DNA from 3 places in the Ureibacillus sp. FSL E2-3493 genome. Region 1 is predicted to be linked to each of the others. Evidence: a T-box and tRNA genes for the amino acid it is inferred to sense, from the RefSeq annotation. Region 1 holds a T-box; the other regions hold tRNA genes.
The links. The T-box of region 1 lies ahead of argS (arginine--tRNA ligase). A T-box ahead of a tRNA ligase gene usually reads a tRNA of that ligase, here a tRNA-Arg.

Region 1 (7,902 bases):
CTCCTTATTTACCCAGTTTTTTAGCAACATTTCTGTTTAGTTGCTCACGCCACTTATCGCGATAAGATTTTGCTTCCTCTTCACCGCACAATGCCGAACAGAAGCCTTGAATATCATCGCCCAAAACCTCTTGAACACGCTGACCTTCCGCTGCCGTTTCTTCAAGTAGACCAAGTACACCGTCAAGAATTGGCATGAGGTTGCGACCAGTGAAATCTGAGTGCGACCAAAGATTAGCTTTAATTTTTTCCCATGCCGTTTGATAATCAGATGGCAATTTTTTGGCACGGAATTCAAAATTTTTCATTTCTTTCGTCATGTCACTGCCTGTAATTTTTTCCCAAAACCTCATTACTTTTCCTCCTTTTTTTATAAAGCTGAACCAAAACCACTGGACGATACAATTTATGAAACTAGATTGACTTTAAAGCATTAATTTTTGAAGATAAAAAATCCCATTTTTCCCAAAACAATTCAAGTTCCTGGCGCCCAGCTTCATTAAGTGTGTAAAACTTGCGGGGTGGACCCATATCTGACGGTTTCTTTTCTACATTAACTAGTTTTTTCTTTTCTAATCGTACTAGGATAGTGTATACAGTTCCTTCCACAACTTCAGTAAACCCAAGTTGGTTTAGGCGACGGGTAATTTCATAGCCATAGGTTTCATGACGACTAATAATTTCCAACACACACCCTTCCAGCGAACCCTTCAGCATCTCAGTTAAATTTTCCATGTTCAGCGCCTCCCCTATTCTGTCTGACTTATATTCTGTATTACTTAGTACCGAGAAAAAATTTTACTTAATAGCTTTGTGTAAAAAAGCTATTAAGTAATACTAACTACATCTATAATGTAGCACTAAGTAGTGAGCGTGTCAATTAAAATTTAGAAACTTTTTCAAAATTCACTACTAAGCACTACAAGTATCAAGTAACGCTTACTACAAGTACATCGTAACACTAAGTAGATTGACTGTCAATTGGAATTTATAATTTTTTTTAATTCTTTTAATTCTGCTCATTATTTTTGAAATTATTAATTGTCCATATTTTATCCTTTGGATTACACACATAAAGAAAGAGCACAACTTCTACTCTGAATTGTGCTCGATTGTGGAAATATAAAAAATTTATTGTTAGCCTATTTCTATAACATCATTTATTCTTTTGGTAAAATTCCATTTGTAATTTTCAGTAACAATTTGTTTAAAATGGTTACACATAAATTGAGGATAATCAAGACGAAGGCAAGAAAAACTATATATTTAAAGATTATATTCGAAATTGATCCTACAATCCAATTCCCTCCAAAGTATATAAAAATAAAGCCCATTAATGTTGCTAAAAGATAGGATATCCCAACCCCTAAAATTTGGCGTTTTGTCAGTTCCTTTAACGTTCCTCTATTTTTCATAATCCTGTAAATGATGATTACAATAGATATAGCAATAAATAAATACTCCATTATATAACCACTCCTACTTTTCATTCTTGACATAATGACGATAAAATTCTTTATGCTTTTACCGTATCTAAATAGGAATCAACGTTTTTTTGAAAGTAAATGATAAATTCGGTATAAACATTCACTTGTAATTGACAAGTAAATAATATCCCAGTTTATTTTGATAATATCATTTTGTTTTATAATAAAACATACCCCCTTCTTGAATATTAAAAGGGGGTTATTTTTACATCTCCTTAGGTGCTTTAATTCCTAATAATCGTAAAGATTCTTGCAAAAGTATCGAAACCGCATAAGCAACTTTCAAACGTTCTCTTTGTAATTCATCATTCGTTAAAAACTTCGTATTAGCATAATATTTATTAAAGCTTCTTGCTAGTTGCAAACTAAATTTCGCAATTGTTGAAGGATTTGCTTGAACAAAAGCCGTTTCGATTACATGAGGAAAAGTTTCAATAAGTTTTATTACTTCCCACGCTTCCCCATCTAAATAATTTAAATGCGATTCCGTAAATGAAAATTTGCCTTTGTTGAGTAAAGTTTGAATCCGCGCATTCGTATATTGAACATACGGTCCCGTTTCTCCTTCAAAAGTCACCATCTTTTCAATAGAAAATTCGATATCATTCATTCGTTCATTTTTTAAGTCGTTGAAAATAACTGCTCCAATTCCGACCTCATTTGCTACTTTTTCTTTATTTTTAAGTTGGGGATTTTTTTCTTCAATATTTTTTCTCGCAGCTTGCATCGTTTCTGCTAACACATCGGCTAGTAAAACGACCTTCCCTTTACGAGTAGACATTTTTTTCCCGTCCTTTAACATCATGCCAAATGGAACATGCATTAAATTTTCGGACCATTGATACCCCATTTTCTTCAACACTGCAAACAACTGTTTAAAATGGAGCGACTGTTCATGGCCGACCACATAAAAAATTTTAGCTGGTTCATATAAATTGTATCGATACATGGCCGCTGCTAAATCACGGGTCGCATATAAAGTGGCCCCATCTTTTTTCATCATTAAACAAGGTGGCATCTCTTCTAATTGAACGACCATCGCACCGTCGGATTCTTCAAGTAATCCTTTATTTATTAATTCTTCTACAACAGAACCCATTTTATCGTTATAAAAGGCTTCACCGTGATAGGAATTAAAGGAAACACCTAACATTTGATAAATGTCTTCAAACTCCTTTAACGAAGCATCTCGGAACCATTTCCATAATGCGTGAGCTTCCTCATTTCCATCTTCAAGGGCTTTAAAAGCTTCTCTTGCTTTGTCGTTTAACGACTCTTCTTTTTCTGCTTCTTCATGAAACTTTACATAAATTTTTAATAGCTCTTCAATAGGATTTTGTTCAATAGCCTGTAGATTGCCCCACAATTGGTAGGCAACGATCAATTTCCCAAATTGGGTACCCCAATCTCCTAGATGATTAATACGGATAGCTTCATAACCTAACTTCTCAGAAATGTTTGCTAACGCATTGCCAATTACCGTGGAACGAAGATGTCCCATCGAAAAGGGCTTCGCAATATTTGGTGATGAAAAATCTAAAACAACCTTTTGACCGTTTTTCTCTTTTGTTCCAAAATGATGTTTTTCCAATAAAACCTTTTCAATTACATTATTGGCCACTTGTAATTGATGAAAAAATACATTGACATAGGCCTGTTCTGCACGCACTTCTTGTATAAAATCACCTTGAATTTTTTCGGCTATTTCCTTCGCAATTAATTGAGGAGATTTTTTCAACTTTTTTGCTAGTGTAAAACAAGGAAAAGAAATATCTCCTAAGTGGGCATATTTAGGTATTTCCAACAATGATTCTATTTCCTCAACTGATAAACTTTCATTTAATGCCTTCGAAATAAGGAACGCTAATTTCGTTTTCATTTTTCATCCTCCTCTAAACAAAAAAGCTCCCGTCTCTATAAAAAAGAGACGAGAGCATAAATTCCCGTGGTACCACTCTAGTTGCCACAAATGTGACCGCTTTTTTCGTTCATAACGGGGTGCCTTCCCCGATCTTCTCTACTAAGTTTCAAGAAGTTTCTCCAAAGTGCGTTTCACTAATATTTTCAGTATTAGGCTCCCACCACCCCTAATTCGCTTACCCTTCCATATTAGCTACTGTCTTTTTCATCGAATTTCCCATTCATTAAATTAAAATTGATTCTACATAATCGTAAATTGAAATGCAAGAAAATTTTAATAAAACAGTTCAATGATTAAAACATAGTTTATTCAGCTAACGTTAATACCGGATAAACATATGGTTCAGTCGGCTCGTCTATTACTTTCCAGCCAGTTGCTTTAATAACTGGAATTTCATATCCCCCGTAATTTGTCACATCTAATACGCCTTCAATTTCAAGCCAAGTATCCTCTTTTAAAGTATTTGCCCCTTCAAATTCCGTTAAAATCCCTAAAATACTAGCGTCAGCTATACAATGGGTAATCATAAAACGAGATAATACGAGTTGATTGGAATTAAAGCCATCTTCTTTAAAAACAAACCCGCTCATTTGAATGGTTCTTCCTACATATTCCGTTGGATTTTCATTTAACGCTTCGTAATAAGAACCAAAAATATCATCCTGCATTTGAATCGTCTCGGATTGCTCAAGTAACGATAACTTTTTCTCATATTCTTCATTTGATAAATAATTGTTATTCACTAATGGAACGTGGTCACTTGAATAAATATCAATATTTTCTTTATCTGTAAGGGTTGTTTCATTCAAAGGGGAAGTTTCCTTTTGATTTACTTGGGAAAAAATCGATCCTTTATTTGAAGCAATGGTGGAATTTAAAGTAGCTGGTTCAAAAGCAAATCCCGTAATAATAGGAAAAACCATCACACTGTAACTGAATAATCTTGATAAATTAAATTGTTCATTGCCATGGTCATGACCGTGATGACAACTTGGACCACAATGATGATGTCCTTTCCCTTTCCTTTGAAAAATACGAAACAGCTGTATAAAGAACAACAGGATAAAAATACCCGCTGCTAACTTACTAATATTTTCATATTTCGGGTTAATATATTTCATGATCGTCCCTGTCGAATGTAAATCAATGAAAAACAACACGAATACGCCTAAAATGACAGCTTTGATAAAATGTTGCAAGTGAAACTTCATGGAAACACCCCTATAGGAAACTAGTTAAACTTACAAATAAAAAGACAATCGTTGTAATTAGAAGGAATAATACGAATACAAACTTCGCCTTAAAGACACTTAGTAACATGATCGTATTTTTCAAATCAATCATAGGTCCATACACTAAAAAGGCAAGGATGGAAGTTGTGGGAAACAAGTTTCTAAAGGAAGCACCAATGAAGGCATCTGCCTCTGAACATAGGGATAAGAAGAATGCTAATGCCATCATTACAATCGTCGAATGGTAAACACTATCTCCGAAAGCTAGCAACGATTGGGCAGCTACAAAGGTTTGTAACCCAGCTGCGACAAAGGCACCAATAATTAAATATTTACTCATATCAAAAAATTCATCGATTGAATGTTCGAACATTCCTTTTACTCTTTGATATAAAGGGGGTTGTTTTCCTTTTGATTTTGTGACGCTATGTTCCTTATGTTTTAATTGATTTGATTTAAATAAAAAGCTTATCACTAGTGCAATGGCTAATGCTGCGACAAACCCAACGCCCATTCGTAACAAAGCCATCCTTAAATCATTTCCAAAGGCCATATACGTTGAAAGGATAACAATTGGATTAATTAATGGACCGGTTAATAAAAAACCAACTCCTGCATATAAAGGAACGCCTTTATCAATTAATTTTCGAACAATAGGAACGATTCCACATTCACATGCTGGAAATAAAGCACCGACTATACAACTCATGAACACGGCTTTTACTTTACTTTTCGGAATCCATGACTTGATATGTTCTTCCGTAATAAATATTTGAATAAATCCAGCAATTAGGACACCTATTAAAACAAATGGAATGGCTTCGATTAAAATACTAAGGAAAATGGTATTTAACTGGGGTAAAGAACTCCATTCTTCCGTAACGAAAAATGGACTAAAAAAAATGAAACCAACGACTAAAAGGAGGAAAATGATTGTAGAAAGATTAAATGAAGATTTTTGGCTATAGGACATTGAAACTCACTCCTTCTCCATATTTTCATAGAACTACTTGTTCGATAACATTTCTATCTACCTTGTTCTAAATTTTCTATTATCAACAATACAAAATACTATTTTTTAAATCTCCTATAGTAATTTTAGTAAAGGAAGCATTAAAACATGCTAAAAAAATGATTATTTTTCAAACCATTACTTATAAAAAAGAAAAAGTGTAATTTCAGCTTAAAGCTAAAATTACACCTTTCGAAAAGTTTACTTAACCATAGAAAGTAAAACAACAGTTTAACGTATGCAAACTGTTGTTGAGATTACAATTATTTACTTTGTAATTTGTTCATTTGTGCCATCATTTGACGAACTTGCTTTTCAGATGGTTTACGTCCCATTTGAGCCATCATGACACGAATCATTTGTTCATTGATTGGTGGGTTTTCTTTTAAATATTTCATCATATATTGACGTGCTAAAAAGAAACCTAGTGCAACGCCCCCTACTAGAGCGATAATTACGATAAGAATCCAAGCCCATGTAGCCATTTTGTGCCAACCTCCTCCACTGCCGTTAATACCATGAATCAAACTTTGTTCAACCACTTTATACGAATGGAAAATCAAGTTTCACAATCATATAAAGAAAACAAAGATAAACTCTCCATGAAGGATTATACACTATAAACTATTTAGATACTAGCTTTTCAATTGTTTTTTCTATAATCGTATCCCAAACCTACAATCCGTAAAACTATTCATTTCTAGTAAGAAGCATGTTTAATCGGTTTTAACCATCCACATTCCGATTCTTCTGTATTAAAAGCAATAAAAGAATCATTCATTTGGCTCAAACTATGGAATAAATCCAAATCTAACATACGAGATCCCTCACAAATGGCCTCTATATGATAATTACATACTTTTATTTTTAAACCACCTTTAAGTTGGTGTTCAAATTTCAAATAATCATCTACCCATTGAATTGTCGGGAAACTCTTTTTTAAATGCTCGTAAATTACACCTTGTACCATTCTTCCTTCAATCGGTTCACAGAGATAGCTTAGCTGCTTATCCGCAGAGGACTCGAGAGCTTGCTCTTTAGTCGATACCATTTCAAGAAGCATTCTTTCCCTTCCAAATACAAAAGACTGGTACTGTTTTTTTATATGAAATATTGAATATGTTCTCATGTTACGTCCTCCTCTCATTACCAACATTATAAAGAATAGATTCTGAATATTTTGTCAAAGGGTGTCACGACTTTCCTTCTATTTTTGTCAAAATAGCATGAATGACTAATTTCGTTCACTTTTCCTAGATTCCCTCAGCCTCAAGACCTAGTGAAAAATGCAATCGGAGTCCGTTTTAGGAAATATCGTTAAGAGATAACATAAAGGTACAACAGAAAGGAGCAAGAGAAATGAAAAAATTATTTCTATTATTAGTCGGAGGTATTACTGCAATCGTCGCCCTTTGTATGGTTGGGCCACTACTTGGCTTTGCTTTTTCTGCATTACTAGTCTTCTTAGGTATGCATTATTACGTAAAAACAACATCAACAATGATGAAAGTAGTATGGGTTGCAATTGGTTTAATGGGAGTGTTTTCAGCCATTTCAAACGTGCCAGCAATTATCGGCTTAGCAGCATTAGTTGTTCTATATATCATTTATAAAAAATGGAACAATGAAGAAGTTTCTTTTAAACAAATTAAAGAAGATTCGAGCGATCCATTTACAAACTTTGAAAAAGAATGGGCAAAATTAACAAAATAAAGGAGAGATAGGAAATGGTAAGTTTATTAAAACGATTTAAATATACAGTAGAGGCAGATTTACACGAACTTTTCGATAAAAAGGAAAGAAAAAATCCTTTAGCCATGTTAAATCAATATATTCGAGAAGCTGAAAAACAAACTGAACAAACAGGTAAATTACTACAAAGACAGGAAAAATTAAAAGAGCAACTTGAAAGTGAATTAAAAGAAGCAAATGACATGCTAGAAAAACGTACTGCACAGCTACAATTAGCTGAACAAGCAATGGAAGAAGATTTAATCACCTTTGCCCGCTCTGAAGTTGAAACATATAAAACGCGTCAAATGACCTTATTACAAAGTCTTGAAACAACAAATAAGGAATTTATTGCACTGGAACAAAAATTTGAAACGATGAAGCACAAAATTAAAGATATGAAAGTACGTCAGCTTCAATTGATGGGAAAAGAAAACGTTACCCGTGCCCATCACAAAATGAATGCGGTCATCGAATCAAACAATGAATCGGACTTTGATGATTTATCTTCTTACATTGA
Region 2 (7,902 bases), 1.1 Mb from region 1:
TGTTTTCCATTCATTTCAGTAGAGTCAAAGGAACTTTTTTGTCGAATGGCGTAAATTTAGTTCAAAGAATGTCGACATAGACAAAAAGGTCACGGCTCCCCCTTTATGTAAATGGACTAGATTTGCTATAATTTAATGAACCGCTATTCATTTTACTTCCTTAAGTTTCACTAAATTCAGTTGATGGATTCCAATTGGGATCATCATGATTGTGTGGACTTAAAAGAAGTTATGACCGTTGGCTTTTCCGAGCTGAATTACTAGTTCAATGGCCATAGCAAAATGATAAAGGGAGAATAGGGAAAATAAAGGGGAAGGGGTTATCGAACATGAAAGCAAGTTATATTGAAGATCCACAAAAATGGGAGGAACAATTCGAATTTTATGTCGAGGTAAAGGTAAGATTTTCGGAAACCGATATGTTTGGACATTTGAACAATACGGTAACCTTTGCATATTTTGAATATGCACGGATTGAATTTTTGAAATATTTAGGTTTTGCCAGCTTCACAGGGGAAATAACGAAAATTCCTGTTGTGGCGGATTTACAATGTGATTATTTAAAACAAGTATATTTTGATGAAACTCTTCGAATCTATGTAAAGGCAGCACGAATCGGAAACTCATCCATCGATATTCACTATCTAGCAAAAAACGAAAATAACGAACCATGTTTCACGGGTAGAGGCACGATTGTTCAAATCGATAAAGCTTCAGGAAAACCAATTCCATGGGATGAAAAAGAAAAATTAATATTGCATGGGAAATAGTTAAAATGCCCTCACAGCCTTTAAACTCTTATCATACTTTACATAGAAGAGGAGATAGGAGGGTGTTGCCTTATGAATAGCCCGCAGCATCGTTCGCTTTTGACGAAAAGAGAACGGGAAATATTCCAGTTACTTATCTTGGATTATTCAACTAAAGATATTTCGCAAAAGTTGGGCATAAGCGAAAAAACGGTGCGTAATCATATTTCAAACACGATTCAGAAACTGGGCGTATCCAGTAGATCACAAGCATTGATTGAATTATTAAGGCTAGAAGAATTATCACTTCATTGATTGGATGCTTGCTATTTCGTCCAAAACACTTCAAAATAGAGTTAAAGCAATTTTATTCAGCAAACAGTTTTTGTTCCTAAGTGTTCACACAGGTTCAAAAGTCGCTGAGACTGATTTGATTCTTGAGGAGTGACTGCACTAGATGAGGAATGACGAAAGGCATAGCAAAGATAGGATAGCATATTTAGAAAAGAAACTTCGCTTTACTTCGAATTTGATAAAACAAAAGGGTAGGGAAATACTCAGTAATTACACAATTACACCTCCGCAATTTATAGCGCTTCAATGGTTACATGAATCGGGCGATATGACAATTGGAGAATTATCGAATAAAATGTATTTAGCTTTTAGTACGACGACGGATTTAGTCGATCGTATGGAAAAAAATGAATTAGTAGTGCGTATTCGTGACGATCAAGACCGCCGAGTTGTACACATTCATTTACTTCAAGAAGGCGAAAGAATCATCGAAGAAGTGATTGAAAAAAGACAAAATTACTTACAAGAGTTATTAGTTGATTTTGATAAAGAAGAAGTTGACATGTTATCGAAATTACTACACAAATTACATTTACAAATGGAACAGGATTGAGGCGGTTTTTGTGAATGCCCCGATAGGCGTTATTGATTCAGGTGTTGGCGGCTTAACAGTTGCAAAGCAAATTATGAAGGTTTTACCAAATGAAACAATCTATTATATTGGTGATACTGCAAGATGTCCCTATGGACCAAGGAATAGAAAAGAAGTGTTACATTTTACATGGCAAATGGCTAAAGCATTAGAAAAGATGCATATTAAAATGCTCGTCATCGCATGTAATACAGCAACAGCTGTCGCGTTGGAGAGCTTGCAGAAGAAAATGTCGATTCCGGTAGTCGGTGTGATTAATGCAGGGGCGAGGGCGGCAGAGAAAAAAACGAAACGAAATGAAATCGTCGTACTTGCAACAGAAGGTACTATTAAAAGTGGGGCATATGAAAATGCCTTACTTTCTTTAAGTACGAAGGCGAAAATAATTCCTCTTGCGTGTCCGACGTTCGTTCCCCTTGTAGAAAGTGGCGAATATGAAGGACAGTTTGCATTCGACTTAGTTGCAAAAGGTTTAAAGCCGCTAGCCAATAAACAGTTTGATACCGTTATATTAGGATGTACCCACTATCCAATTATCCAGCATCATATCGAAAAAGTAGTGGGGCCGGATGTATTTGTCCTTTCCTCTGCGGAAGAAACGGCAAAGGAAGTAAAGGATTTACTAGAGTATTATAATCAATTGAATACTTCGGTAGAAGAACCTTATCATAAGTTTTTCACAACCGGCTCTGTCCCAATTTTTCGAACGATTGCTACAAATTGGTTAGAGTCAAATCATTTAGATATACGCCGTATAAAACTTTAAACTTACTTCATTGGTAATATCTTTTTTTGCACCATTAGCATGCCAATAGTTAAGAAGCTCGTAAGTATTTTTACTTTCGAGCTTTTTATTTTGAAAAACAATACAAAGGTCACTAGTATTCGCATCCACTCGAAAATTAAAATAAATTATGATAAGATGGGTTTCGCGAAGCAACGAGGAGGATTAACATGACAAGACATGATGGTAGAGCTGTAGAACAACTAAGACCTGTTACAATTGAAACGAATTATTTAATGCACCCTGAAGGATCTGTCCTTATTCAGGTAGGCAATACAAAGGTCATTTGTACAGCAACAATTGATGATAGAGTTCCAGGATTTTTACGTGGCCAAGGAAAAGGATGGATAACAGCGGAATATTCAATGCTGCCAAGAGCCACAGCAGAACGAACTCAACGCGATTCTTCTCGTGGGAAAGTAAATGGCCGGACGATGGAAATACAACGTTTAATTGGACGAGCATTACGGGCCATTGTTGATTTAGAAGCATTAGGTGAAAAAACTGTTTGGATTGATTGTGATGTTATTCAAGCTGATGGTGGGACACGTACCGCATCCATTACAGGCGCTTTTGTTGCGTTAACACAAGCATTAGCAAAAATTCACGAGGAAAAACCTTTCCCTAAATTCCCAATCGTTGATTACTTAGCTGCAACGAGTGTTGGATTTGTTAGGGAACTTGGTGCTGTATTAGATTTAAACTATGTGGAAGATTCTTCTGCGGAAGTCGATATGAACTTAGTAATGACTGGTTCTGGTCGTTTTGTGGAAATCCAAGGAACAGGAGAAGAAGCAACCTTCTCCCGTGATGAGTTAAATCAATTATTAGATTTAGGTGAAAAAGGAATTGCCGAATTAATTGCCTTACAAAAAAATGCCCTTGGAGAAGCAGCAAACTTAGTTGGTTCAACGAAGGAGGAAGCATAATGAAACAAGTTGTGATTGCAACAAAAAATAAAGGGAAAGCGAAGGACTTCGAAGCATTGTTTACACCCCTTGGTTACGAAGTTGTAACGATGTTTGAAGTAGCGCCTGATTTAGAAATTGAAGAAACAGGAACAACCTTCGAAGAAAATGCCATTTTAAAGGCTGAGACGCTTGCTAGACAGCTTGGAAAACTAGTCATAGCCGATGATAGTGGACTAGCTGTAGATGCCCTAGGAGGCGAACCTGGCGTATATTCTGCCCGCTATGCTGGCGACCATGATGATGAAGCAAACATTGTGAAAGTACTGGAAAAACTAAAAGGCGTACCGGACGAAAAACGCACTGCCCGTTTCTGCTGTTCATTAGCCATCGCTGGACCAAATATGGATACATATACAGTATTCGGTACATGTGAGGGTGTAATTTTACATGAAAGACGGGGAACAAATGGCTTCGGTTATGATCCAATTTTCTTTGTACCAGAACTAGACCGTGCCATGGCAGAATTAACACCAGAAGAAAAAGGAGCGATTTCCCATCGTGGAAATGCTATTCGTAAGCTGGCAGCAGAATTACCAAACTTGGTAAAGTAGGTTAATTAAAATAATAAGGGTCCCCGAAATAGTGTGTTTCGGGGAATATTCCATTTAAATTAAGTATATGAAAATAACTTCATGCATATAGTGATGGTTGGGATGGTCTTTTAGGAGGTGGAATGATGCGTTTATTAGTAATGAGTGATACCCACGGAGATGAGGAAGTGATTAAAAGGGTAAGGGAAGCCAATCCACAAGTCGATGCGATCGTACATTGTGGAGATAGTGAACTTTCCTATGATCATCCTTATTTAGATGGTGTAAAAAAAGTGCGCGGTAATTGTGACCGGGACGACCGATTCCCAAATGAAGAATTGTTTGAAGTAGACGGTGTGAAAATTTTCGTCGCCCATGGGCATTTGTTAAATGTGAAGTCCACTATTATGAATTTACTATACCGTACGAAGGAAGTGGAGGCAGATGTCGCCTTTTTTGGCCATTCCCATGTATTAGGTACGGAGTTAGTGGATAATATATTATTTGTGAATCCTGGAAGCTTATTAAAACCACGGGCAATTGCGGAAAAAAGTTATGCCGTTGTAGAATTCGAAGATAACACGTGGAAAGTAACAGGCTATACAGATAACGGGAAAGAAATCTTTACAAAAAACTATGCCTTATCAGAGTAACGATTCGATTTAAATTTTTTGATTCATTTATAAATTATTTTTCAAATAGTATTGACAGTTTACCAATAAGTGCATATAATAATAATTGTCTTTCATGATTATTTCCATGTTTGACCAATGTCTCAGTAGCTCAGCTGGATAGAGCATACGCCTTCTAAGCGTACGGTCGGGGGTTCGAATCCCTCCTGGGACGTAATTAAGAAAAAAACGCCTAAAACAGAACGATATTAAAAGTGTTTAAAACGCTGAAATATCAATGTTTCAGGCGTTTTTTCGTTTTTAGAGAATTCGATTGAATACGAGCGAATTTTAGAATTAGGTCTAAAATGTATACAAGGTAAACAGAATTAATTAGCATAGATGTATTCACTGGCGTGTGTTGTAGAGAATGTTTTCTTAACTTAATAAGGGCATTTAGCGCACTATCTCAATGAAAAGAGTCCGATACTTTATAGAAAATTTAGTTCTTTGTCTATTCGATAACATTGTTATAAATGTCAAATTGATATTCAGCGCCTACTTTATGAGCAAATTCTATTAGCCTATGATTAATAACAAGACCTCGGGTTTGATAACTATTAAAGTAAATAACGGTCATGATATGACATTTCAAATTGAACCTTTCCTTATATTTCTTGATGATTTCTGCAGAATCAAATAAGGAATCTATAATTTGGTTAATGGGTTCTTGGGGGAAATCAGTTAGTATAGCATCTGTTTCAAGCCTCCAAGCAGTTTCATCTCTTACAAGTTTATGTTTACCAATTATAAATTCTTCTCCTTGTTTGTACGCGTCCGTTGGATTTATTCCTATCTCTTTTGTGAATTCTTCCAATGGAAAGTGATCTCCATATAAAGTAAAATAGACCATTGTTTTAGTGCAATACTCTTCCAAGTTGAACACCTCTCTTTATTTCTAAAATAAAGTATATGTAATTAAATGTAAACGTCCAATGATTTACAATATTTTAAAAGGAAGGGATATTATGTTAAAATGCTGAAAACTTTATTACCAATTTCGGCTGCTGTATTGATTTTTAGTTTTGTTGCCCCTACAAAACTACACAAGCATCAACTGTTGTAAATGATCAACGCTAGTTGTATATACACCCCATCAGAAAATCGGATTCGTGATTTTCCTAATAGACATTTTCATCGCATTATTGAAGTGAAATTGGTTGTGGTACAACTATTGAAGTACAAATATGATGTGTTTATTAATAAGTAAATCTGATCGCTACCGATAGGATATTTTAAAAAAACAAAGCCTGCTCAATTAAACATTTGAGCAGGCTTTTCATGTTTTTAAATTCTTTATTGTTGGGTATCTTCTGCCAGGGCAGTAAAGATTACACCTAGTCCGTATGCGCCGGCATCTGGGTAGCCTAAACTACGTTCGCCGACAGTGCCTGCACGTCCCATTCGTGCAACAATATGTTTAGTCGATTCGGCACCTTTAACGGCTGCTTGTGCACCACGAGTGAAGCTTTCAGCAAATGTTGCACCTTCATTTGCAGCATCACCCCAAGCATCAACACATGGTACAAGGGCATCAATTAACGTTTTATCTCCGACAACAGCACCGCGTCCAAATGAACGTTCACCAGTCGTTTGGATACCATTAACTGCGGCTTGTAGCATTTCTGCAAAATCAGAAACCGTTAAAAATTCCTTACCTTCAATGGCTTTTCCAGCTGCGCGGAAAGCAGAGCCCCAAATTGGACCAGATGCACCGCCACAATGTTCCATAATGATCATGGAGCAATTTGCTAAAAATCCACTCATCGAAGTTTCGGATGTAAGTTCAGGCCATTCACGTTTTAATTGTTTAAAACCTTTTGCGATACTCGTTCCGAAGTCACCATCACCTGCATGGGCATCAAGCTCACAGAAAGATACTTCGTTTTCAATAATGACCTCGCTCATTTTGTCGATGTAATAGTGTAAATTCTCTAACGTAAATTGTTCGCCTTGGATTTTAGCAAACTGTTTCTCCATTTCCACTTTAAATGAAGGTTCTTTTGTTGTAGTTGTTTGTTCTGATTGAACCATTTGAATCGGTGCTGCCTCTCCGTCTACTTTTAAAGCTGGTGTAGAAGCAGGGGCGTCTATATATTGTTTTAGTTCGTCATCTAATTTTAAAATCGATAAGGATGCACCCGCCATATCGATGCTCGTCATATAATTACCTACAAATACGCGATGAACGTGGACGCCTTTTTCAAAGAGTGAACGAATGACACTATTGTTCAATACATATAGCTCCTGAAGTGGTGTTGAACCAAAGCCATTCACTAATACAGCTGCTTCCTTTACTTCGCCTAAGTCTTTTAATAAGTCATTTACCATTCGATCAGCAAGCGCATCCGCACTCATCATTTTTTCACGGCGGATACCCGGTTCACCATGAATACCAACACCATATTCCATTTCGTCCTCTTCTAATGTGAAGGTTGGTGTCCCTTTAGCTGGAACGGTACAAGAAGTCAATGCAAAACCGATGCTACGTACTTGTGATGCCGCTTTTTCTGCAATTTTTTTAACCGTTGCAAGGTCAAACCCAAGTTCAGCTGCAGCACCTGCAATTTTATGGACAAAAATGGTACCAGCAACTCCGCGGCGTCCAACTGTATATAAGCTATCTTCTACAGCGATATCGTCATCCACTTTTACGTAGTCTACTAAAATGCCGTCTTCTGCAGCAAGGGCGGCACCGTTTTTAAAATTCATCATGTCGCCGGAGTAGTTTTTAATAATCATTAAAACACCATTGTCAGTTGCTACTTGTTTAATTGCTTGATAGACTTGAATTTGAGATGGGGAAGCAAAGACCTCTCCGCAAACTGCTGCATCGAGCATTCCAGTACCTACAAATCCTGCATGGGCTGGCTCGTGACCGCTTCCACCACCACTAATTACACTTACTTTATTTTCTTTCCCTTTACGTCGAGAAATCACTTTATATTTTTCATTTAATTGAAGTTCTGGATGAGCTAGTACAAGTCCATGACACATTTCCATTACCAAATGTTCTGTTTGATTCAATAATTTTTTCATCAATAAAACCTCCTTTTTGTAAAACCTTAACTTGTCCTACTCTTAAATAATACCTGATATTTTGACTTTTGAGGATGAAAAGGGGAACAGTAATACGAATTAAAACGCTCTTACGCCCCAGTTAGTTGCAGGTGGATACGAATACGAGTAAATTGTTCTTCCATCTAATATGCCAACATAAAATTAAATTCGGAAGTAGAAAAAACTATACG
Region 3 (7,902 bases), 1.5 Mb from region 1:
GGAATGGTGCCACTAACAGCTCCATTTAAAAACTTGGGCATATTAAATGAACAAGGATATATCGTAACAGATGACAAAATGGAAACTTCTGTAAAAGGAATTTTTGCTGCTGGTGATGTTCGTGATAAAATGCTACGCCAAATTGTAACAGCAACTGGTGACGGCAGTATCGCAGCTCAATCAGCACAACATTATGTTGAAGAACTAAAGGAAAAAATTGGGCAAAAGTAATGTGCTTTTAATTTTCCTGTAACTTCCTTGCAATAAAGAATATGTATAATCGGGGGTATAAACTTTGACCCCCTTTTTTTAGTATTTTAGTTGCTTCCGTTATGGAAGCAACTTTTTTTTGTTATTTGAAAATAGCATGAAATCTATTTTATAAACGTATTATTTTGTAAGGTAGTCTCAATAGAGGGTATAATAGAAAACAAAGGGAGTATCAAATGATTTGAGGTGGGTGTAATGCAGCGTATTGCAAATTTATTAGCAATTCAAGATGGGGAAGTATTACTTCTCCAAAAGCCTAGAAGAGGTTGGTATGTTGCGCCAGGTGGAAAGATGGAATTAGGTGAATCCATTTATGAGGCAGCTTTAAGAGAATTTAAAGAGGAAACAAATGTTACCCCAAAAAATTTACATCTTAAGGGAGTCTATACGATGGTTATTAAAGATGGGGAAACCGTTAAAGACGAATGGATGCTTTATACATTTGTCGCCCATGGTATCGAAGGACAACCCTTTGAACAGACAAGGGAAGGGGTTCTAGAATGGCACCCGGTTGATCATCTATCCAATCTTCCAATGGCTGAAGGCGATCGGAAAAATTTATTGTTTGCCGCATTAAATGAAGGGATTCAATATGGTACATTTATATATACAGAGGATTTTGAGTTACTAGATGAGCGGTTGCAAACGTCGAATGAACTTAAGTAGAGGAGATGATCACATGGGTAATAGTCATATCTATACACATGAGATAGTCATTATTACAGGGATGTCCGGAGCTGGTAAGACAGTCGCAGTCCAAAGCTTTGAAGATTTAGGTTATTATTGCATTGATAATTTACCCCCTGCTCTATTAACGACTTTTTTAGCATTAATGAAAGAATCCGAACGAAACATTACACGTATTGCCGCTGTAATGGATATGCGTGGAGGAGAATTTTTCGAATCATTAATCGATGCCCTAGATTTATTGGAAAAGGAAGCATATGTTAAAACACGGGTATTGTTTTTGGATGCTGATAATGAAACCCTCGTTCGACGTTATAAAGAAACAAGAAGATCTCACCCTTTAGCTCCTCAAGGATTACCCCTCGAAGGAATTGAAAAGGAAAGAGCAATGCTTGCTGAACTAAAAGGTCGAGCAAAGTTTGTCTATAATACTTCCCATATGAAACCGAGAGAATTACGAGAACGAATTGGCAATGAGTTTTCCAATACGAACAGGCCAAAGTTCTTTATTAATGTCATGTCCTTTGGATATAAAAATGGAATTCCGATTGACGCAGATTTAGTATTCGATGTCCGTTTTTTAACGAATCCGTATTATGTGGAGGAATTACGTCCAAAGACAGGTTTACAAGAGGAAGTATCATCCTATGTATTAGCTTCTGAAGAAACACAAATGTTAATAACGAAATTAAAAGATTTGTTTGAGTTTATGATTCCGCAATATATCCATGAAGGGAAAGCACAATTAGTGATTGCTTTTGGATGTACAGGTGGTCAACATCGTTCTGTAACATTAGCTGAATATTTCGGGAAACTATTTAGCGATCATTACAAAACTGCCATTACCCACCGTGACATCAATCGCAGAAAGGATTGAAGTAATGAAAAAAAAGAGAACGAATATTGTAGTCATCGGAGGTGGAACGGGCCTTTCAACAATGTTGCGCGGATTGAAAAAATATCCCTTTGACATTACTGCAATCGTAACGGTTGCCGATGATGGAGGCTCTTCAGGTCGACTCCGTGATGACTACGATATTCCGCCACCTGGTGATATTCGCAACGTGATTGCTGCCCTTTCTGATACGGAACCGTTAGTTGAGCAAATGTTCCAGTATCGTTTTTCGCAATCCGTTGAATTAGGTGGTCATTCATTAGGAAATTTAATGCTAACAGCACTAACGGATATAACAGGAGACTTTAGTCATGCGATTGCTGAAATGAGTAAGGTCTTAAAGGTGCACGGGAAAGTAATACCAGCAGCAAATAAAAAAATTACATTGAACGCAGAACTTGTTGACGGATCTATTATTGAAGGGGAGTCTAAAATTCCATCTTCCCATCTTCCAATTAAACGGGTCTATTTAGTGCCTGAAGATGTAAAAGCGCTCCCGGAAGCGATTCGGGCGATTGAGAAGGCCGATTTTATTCTTGTAGGACCTGGAAGTTTATATACAAGTATTATTCCCAATTTATTAGTCAAAGAAATTGGAGATACTTTAGTAAAGGCAAAGGGAAAACGGATTTATATTTGCAACTTAATGACACAAAAGGGTGAAACGATTCGTTATCGTGCCACAGATCATGTTCAAGCGATTTATGATCATGTAGGAAAGCCTTGTTTAGATGCCATTTTAGTAAATGATATTGAACTCCCCTTACCGATAAAAGAAAATTATCGAGAAGAAAATGCAGAACCAGTTCTGATTGATATAGAAAAATTAAAGAGCATGGGATTGGAAGTTATTAAAAAGGAAATCGCAACAATCCAATCTGGGGTTGTCCGCCATGAATCCAATAAAATTGCGAAATGGTTGTATGATTACACATTGAAGAGAATGTAAGTAAGCAAAACGAACTCTAGAATGGAATATATGATATGATTGTTTTCATACATAGGTAAAAGGGGGGAGAAAGATGTCATTTGCTTCCGAAACAAAAAAAGAGTTAACGCAAGTAGAGACGGATGAGCATTGCTTAAAAGCGGAAGTCTCTGCACTTATACGAATGAACGGATCATTATCCTTTACAAATAGACAGCTGAGTTTAGACGTGCAAACAGAAAATGCAGCAATTGCAAGAAGACTGTACACGATTGTTAAAAAATTATATCCATACAATGTGGAACTTTTAGTGCGAAAAAAAATGCGCTTAAAGAAAAATAATGTTTACATTTGCCGGGTTCGGGATGGTGCTCGTGAACTATTAACAGATTTAGATATTTTATCTGGGGATTTTCAATTAAATCATTCCATTTCTAGTTCGTTGTTATCAAATAAAAATCAAAAACGAGCCTATTTGCGTGGAGCGTTTTTAGCAGGTGGCTCTGTAAATAACCCCGAAACTTCTGCTTATCATCTAGAGATTTATTCTTTATATAAAGAGCATGGGGAAGCATTAGCCGATTTAATGAATCAATTTAATTTAAATGCAAAAACAATCGAACGGAAAAAGGGATTTGTCACCTATTTAAAAGAAGCTGAAAAAATTTCTGATTTTTTAGGAATTGTTGGCGCCACACAGGCGATGCTAAAGTTTGAAGATGTACGGATATTACGGGATATGCGAAACAGTGTAAACCGTATCGTCAATTGTGAAACGGCGAACTTAAACAAAACAATCGGTGCGGCTATTCGTCAAGTGGAAAACATCCGATTTATTGAAAATACGGTCGGACTTGATCAACTTCCTGAAAAGTTACGAGAAATTGCACGGCTTCGTGTTGAGTATCAAGATGTGACTTTAAAAGAACTTGGCGAGATGGTTTCCACTGGAACTGTAAGTAAATCGGGGGTAAATCATCGTTTACGTAAAATTGACGAAATAGCGGATGCTTTAAGACGCGGCGAAACGATAAAATAGTGATTGTTCAAAAAATTGTAGTAATCTAACATTGTTCTTTTTATACAATTTAGATAAGATAAAATTATATTATGTACGGTGTGAAAGGGAGTATCGATAAATGGTTGAAACCAATGTAGAAGTGAAATTGAAATCTGGTTTACAGGCAAGACAAGCTGCTTTATTTGTACAAGAAGCAAATCGTTTTAAATCAGAAGTGTATTTACAAAAAGACGAGAAAAAAGTGAATGCTAAATCCATTATGGGGATTATGAGCTTAGCAATTGCAAGAGGAACAACTGTTACACTTATCGCAGACGGTAAAGATGAACAAGAGGCTATCGACGGATTATCATCCTTAATTCAAAGAGAAGAATAACAATGAGAAAACTTGTAAACGCTCGCAACTTTAAGGGGGTGTCTCATACTTAAATGAGACGTCCCTTTTTTATAAAAAAATGGTGATAAGGAAATTCCTTATCACCATTTTGTTTCGATTATTATTTTTTAGAATCTTCGATACGAGTAATGATATTGTCAATTAAACCATATTCTTTCGCTTGTTCTGCTGTCATGAAGTTATCGCGATCTGTATCTTGAGCGATTTTTTCTAACGGTTGACCAGAACGTTCAGATAAAATTTTGTTTAATTTATCACGTAAGAAAAGAATACGTTTTGCAGCAATTTCGATTTCAGTTGCTTGCCCTTGAGCTCCACCAAGTGGTTGGTGAATCATCACTTCAGCATTTGGTAATGCGAAACGTTTACCTGGTTCACCAGCAGTAAGTAAGAATGCACCCATTGAAGCTGCCATGCCGATACAAATTGTAGAAACTTGAGGCTTAATATATTGCATTGTATCGTAAATAGCCATACCAGCTGTAATGGAGCCACCAGGTGAGTTAATATATAGGGAAATATCTTTATCTGGATCTTCTGCTGCTAAAAATAATAATTGGGCAACAATGGAGTTTGCTACATTATCATCAATAGCGCTACCAAGTAAAATGATGCGGTCTTTTAAAAGTCTTGAATAAATGTCATAGGCACGTTCACCGCGATTTGTTTGTTCGATAACTGTAGGAATTAAATTCATTGTAAATCCTCCTTAAAAAGATTTAGTCGTTTACTACGTGCTGAAGCTTTCACTTCAGCTGTACTCATATCATACACAGAATAGTCAAGGAAGGTCAAATATAAACCACTAATTGTGAATAAAATAAATTTAAAATGAAAATTACTATTATTCTATGGGGATAGTAGAGCTATAAGATGGGAATGGAAAAGGCATTCAAACCAATTTTGTGTATGAAATCATTCAGTATTTCTTTAAAAAAATTATCCCTAACTTCAATTTTATAGTTGAATTGTCTTATATACATTTGTATAATAGAAAGGTCATAAATCGACACTATGCTTTTTACTAGAAGTTCAATTTTATACTGAAAATCGTTTTAGTCGATACAAGTGACATATTAAACGTCCTCGTGGTGTAATGGATAACACAGAAGATTCCGGTTCTTCCGCTGGGGGTTCGATTCCCTCCGAGGGCGCCATTTTACTGTTTTAACTATATAATATAATACGTAATACCTTCCTGAATTTTACTAGTTTTAGCAGCCTATTAAAATTCAGAGGGAATGAAACATAAGGGATAAAATGTAATTACTGTACCAATTCATTTTATCCCTAATTCATTCTCTTTAAACTATCATTACCAATTTTTTCATATATAAATTTATGAGCGTCGATAATGGAATAATTTTAGTTTGAGGTTTGAATAAAGAAACAAGATCCGAAAGTTCAATTAGAACTCTCGGGTCTTTTTTTGTATTTGAACATTAATAAGAAATCTAAACAAAACCCCTCTTAAGTCATAAATATTCGACTTTTCTATAATAGTTTCTAGTAAAAAATAACCGATAATCTACAATTTATTTTAAGTATTTAGAAAATTAAATGTTGTATTAAAATTTTGAACTTTATATAATTGGGGATATCTAAACTTATTTTATTTTCAATTTTCTGATTATAGAATAATATGAATCACTTATTTTGAAGGAGGAATACGATGTTAAAGAAAAATTTATTTAAGCTATTGATGCCTTTTGCTGCCGCTTCACTTATTTTAGCTGCATGTGGTGCAGAAGAGAATGGAGCTTCCGGATCATCCGACTCAACAAGTACTGAAGGGGAAACAACGAAACTAGTAGTAGGTACAGATGCTGCCTATGCTCCTTTCGAATCCTTTGACAATAGTGGGAATATTGTCGGTATTGATATTGATATTGTGAAAGCAATAGGGGAAGAAATTGGAGTAGAGTTTGAAATTAATAACGTTGGATGGGAGCCGTTATTCCAACAAATAACAAATGGAGAAATTGATTTAGGTATTTCTGCGATTACAATAACGGATGAGCGGAAAGAAACTTATGATTTCACAGAACCGTATTATGAGGCTACCCAATTAATCGTCACAAAAGAAGATTCGGATATTACTAAACTTGATGATTTAAAAGATAAAAAAATCGGTGTACAAATTAATACGACTGGTCATTACGCAGCCCAAGATCTACAAGGGAAAACAAGCACGAATATTTTACCTTACGAAACAACGCCAATTGCGATTCAAGAAGTGATTAATGGTACTGTAGATGCGGCTATTGGAGATAACGCCGTCATTCTTGAATATATTAAAAACAACCCAGATTCGAAATTAAAAGCGATCGAGGATGATAGTTTTGAAAAAGAATATTACGGGTTAATGGTGAAAAAGGGAAATACAGAAGTGCTTGAACAATTAAATGAAGGCCTTCAAAAAATTAAAGAGAATGGTAAATTGGCTGAAATTACAGGTCAAGAGCTGGATTAATTAGTTGGAGGTGTTTCAGATGAACTTCTTAGATATGCGGTGGGATATTGTCTGGGACTACCGTGAGTTTTTTATAAATGGTTTATGGGTGACGATTATTTTAACGATATGCGGTTATTTAGGAGGTATCGTACTAGGGTTATTACTAGGGTTAGGTAAAACGTCTAAAAAAAGATGGGTTTATTGGCCTTGTAAAATTTATGTAGATCTTTTCCGTGGAACGCCAATGTTAGTTCAAATATTAATCATTCATTTAGCATTTATACCCGCGGTTTTCGGTCAATCCTTTGGTTTTTTGGTTTCCGGTATAACAGCCCTCATTTTAAATAGTGCCGCTTATAATGCAGAAATTATCCGTGCCGGGATTGAATCGATTGATAAAGGTCAAATGGAAGCTGCCCGCTCCCTTGGATTAACGGAACGCCAAGCGATGCGGAAAATTATATTACCTCAAGCCTTTCGTCGAATGATTCCACCATTAGGTAATGAATTTATTGCATTATTAAAGGATTCTTCCCTTGTAACGGTTATTGCTGCGAATGATATTTTATATGCAGCGAAAGTGGTAGCAGGCGCTTACCAACGTTTCTGGGAACCTTACTTAGTGGCAGCAATTATGTATTTAATTTTAACGTATGCTGTAGCGAAACTAATTGCATATGTTGAGAGACGGTTTAGTATCCATTACAATCCGCGGAAAAAACGAGAGGAGCGGATTGCATCATGATAAAAGTAGAAAATTTACACAAAGCTTACGGAAAATTAGAAGTATTAAAGGGAATTAACTATGAAGTCTATGAAAAGGAAGTAGTTTGTGTAATCGGTCCATCGGGTTCTGGTAAAAGTACGTTTTTAAGATGTATCAATTTATTAGAGGAAATTACCGATGGCGCGATTTATATTAATGGGGTTATGGTCAATGATCCGAAAACGAACATAAACGAAATACGAACGGAAGTCGGAATGGTATTTCAACAGTTTAATTTATTTCCCCATATGACAGTGATTGAAAATATTACGATGGCGCCAATGCTCATACGTAAAATGGACAAAAAGGATGGGGAAAACCTTGCCTTGGAACTATTAGATAAAGTAGGTTTAAAGGAAAAGGCGTACAATTATCCTGAACAGCTTTCCGGTGGGCAACAACAGCGGGTAGCCATTGCGCGGGCCCTCGCGATGAAACCGAAAGTGATGTTGTTTGATGAACCAACATCTGCCCTTGACCCTG

Region 2: it encodes a tRNA-Arg, which carries the amino acid that the T-box ahead of argS (arginine--tRNA ligase) is inferred to sense. The anticodon was not compared.
Region 3: it encodes a tRNA-Arg, which carries the amino acid that the T-box ahead of argS (arginine--tRNA ligase) is inferred to sense. The anticodon was not compared.

The regions. Positions count from the first base shown of each region.
Region 1 is NZ_JBBOPK010000001.1:1,287,746-1,295,647, reverse strand. Features, by position in the region: gene MHH69_RS06585 (DUF1048 domain-containing protein) at 5-352, opposite strand; gene MHH69_RS06580 (PadR family transcriptional regulator) at 414-734, opposite strand; gene MHH69_RS06575 (hypothetical protein) at 1,160-1,465, opposite strand; gene argS (arginine--tRNA ligase) at 1,692-3,365, opposite strand; T-box leader at 3,407-3,624, opposite strand; gene MHH69_RS06565 (TIGR03943 family putative permease subunit) at 3,713-4,618, opposite strand; gene MHH69_RS06560 (permease) at 4,629-5,612, opposite strand; gene MHH69_RS06555 (YneF family protein) at 5,915-6,136, opposite strand; gene sirA (sporulation inhibitor of replication protein SirA) at 6,352-6,780, opposite strand; gene MHH69_RS06545 (lmo0954 family membrane protein) at 7,011-7,364, shown strand; gene MHH69_RS06540 (PspA/IM30 family protein) at 7,379-7,902, shown strand, end outside.
Region 2 is NZ_JBBOPK010000001.1:2,351,634-2,359,535, reverse strand. Features, by position in the region: gene MHH69_RS12165 (acyl-CoA thioesterase) at 330-770, shown strand; gene MHH69_RS12160 (helix-turn-helix domain-containing protein) at 843-1,064, shown strand; gene MHH69_RS12155 (MarR family winged helix-turn-helix transcriptional regulator) at 1,207-1,656, shown strand; gene racE (glutamate racemase) at 1,667-2,461, shown strand; gene rph (ribonuclease PH) at 2,650-3,408, shown strand; gene MHH69_RS12140 (XTP/dITP diphosphatase) at 3,408-4,001, shown strand; gene MHH69_RS12135 (metallophosphoesterase) at 4,127-4,633, shown strand; tRNA gene MHH69_RS12130 (tRNA-Arg) at 4,753-4,826, shown strand; gene MHH69_RS12125 (DUF4279 domain-containing protein) at 5,106-5,528, opposite strand; gene dhaK (dihydroxyacetone kinase subunit DhaK) at 5,948-7,690, opposite strand.
Region 3 is NZ_JBBOPK010000001.1:2,774,102-2,782,003, reverse strand. Features, by position in the region: gene trxB (thioredoxin-disulfide reductase) at 1-231, shown strand, start outside; gene MHH69_RS14360 (8-oxo-dGTP diphosphatase) at 466-936, shown strand; gene rapZ (RNase adapter RapZ) at 950-1,834, shown strand; gene MHH69_RS14350 (gluconeogenesis factor YvcK family protein) at 1,839-2,801, shown strand; gene whiA (DNA-binding protein WhiA) at 2,875-3,819, shown strand; gene MHH69_RS14340 (HPr family phosphocarrier protein) at 3,920-4,177, shown strand; gene clpP (ATP-dependent Clp endopeptidase proteolytic subunit ClpP) at 4,299-4,895, opposite strand; tRNA gene MHH69_RS14330 (tRNA-Arg) at 5,281-5,355, shown strand; gene MHH69_RS14325 (basic amino acid ABC transporter substrate-binding protein) at 5,871-6,671, shown strand; gene MHH69_RS14320 (amino acid ABC transporter permease) at 6,691-7,398, shown strand; gene MHH69_RS14315 (amino acid ABC transporter ATP-binding protein) at 7,395-7,902, shown strand, end outside.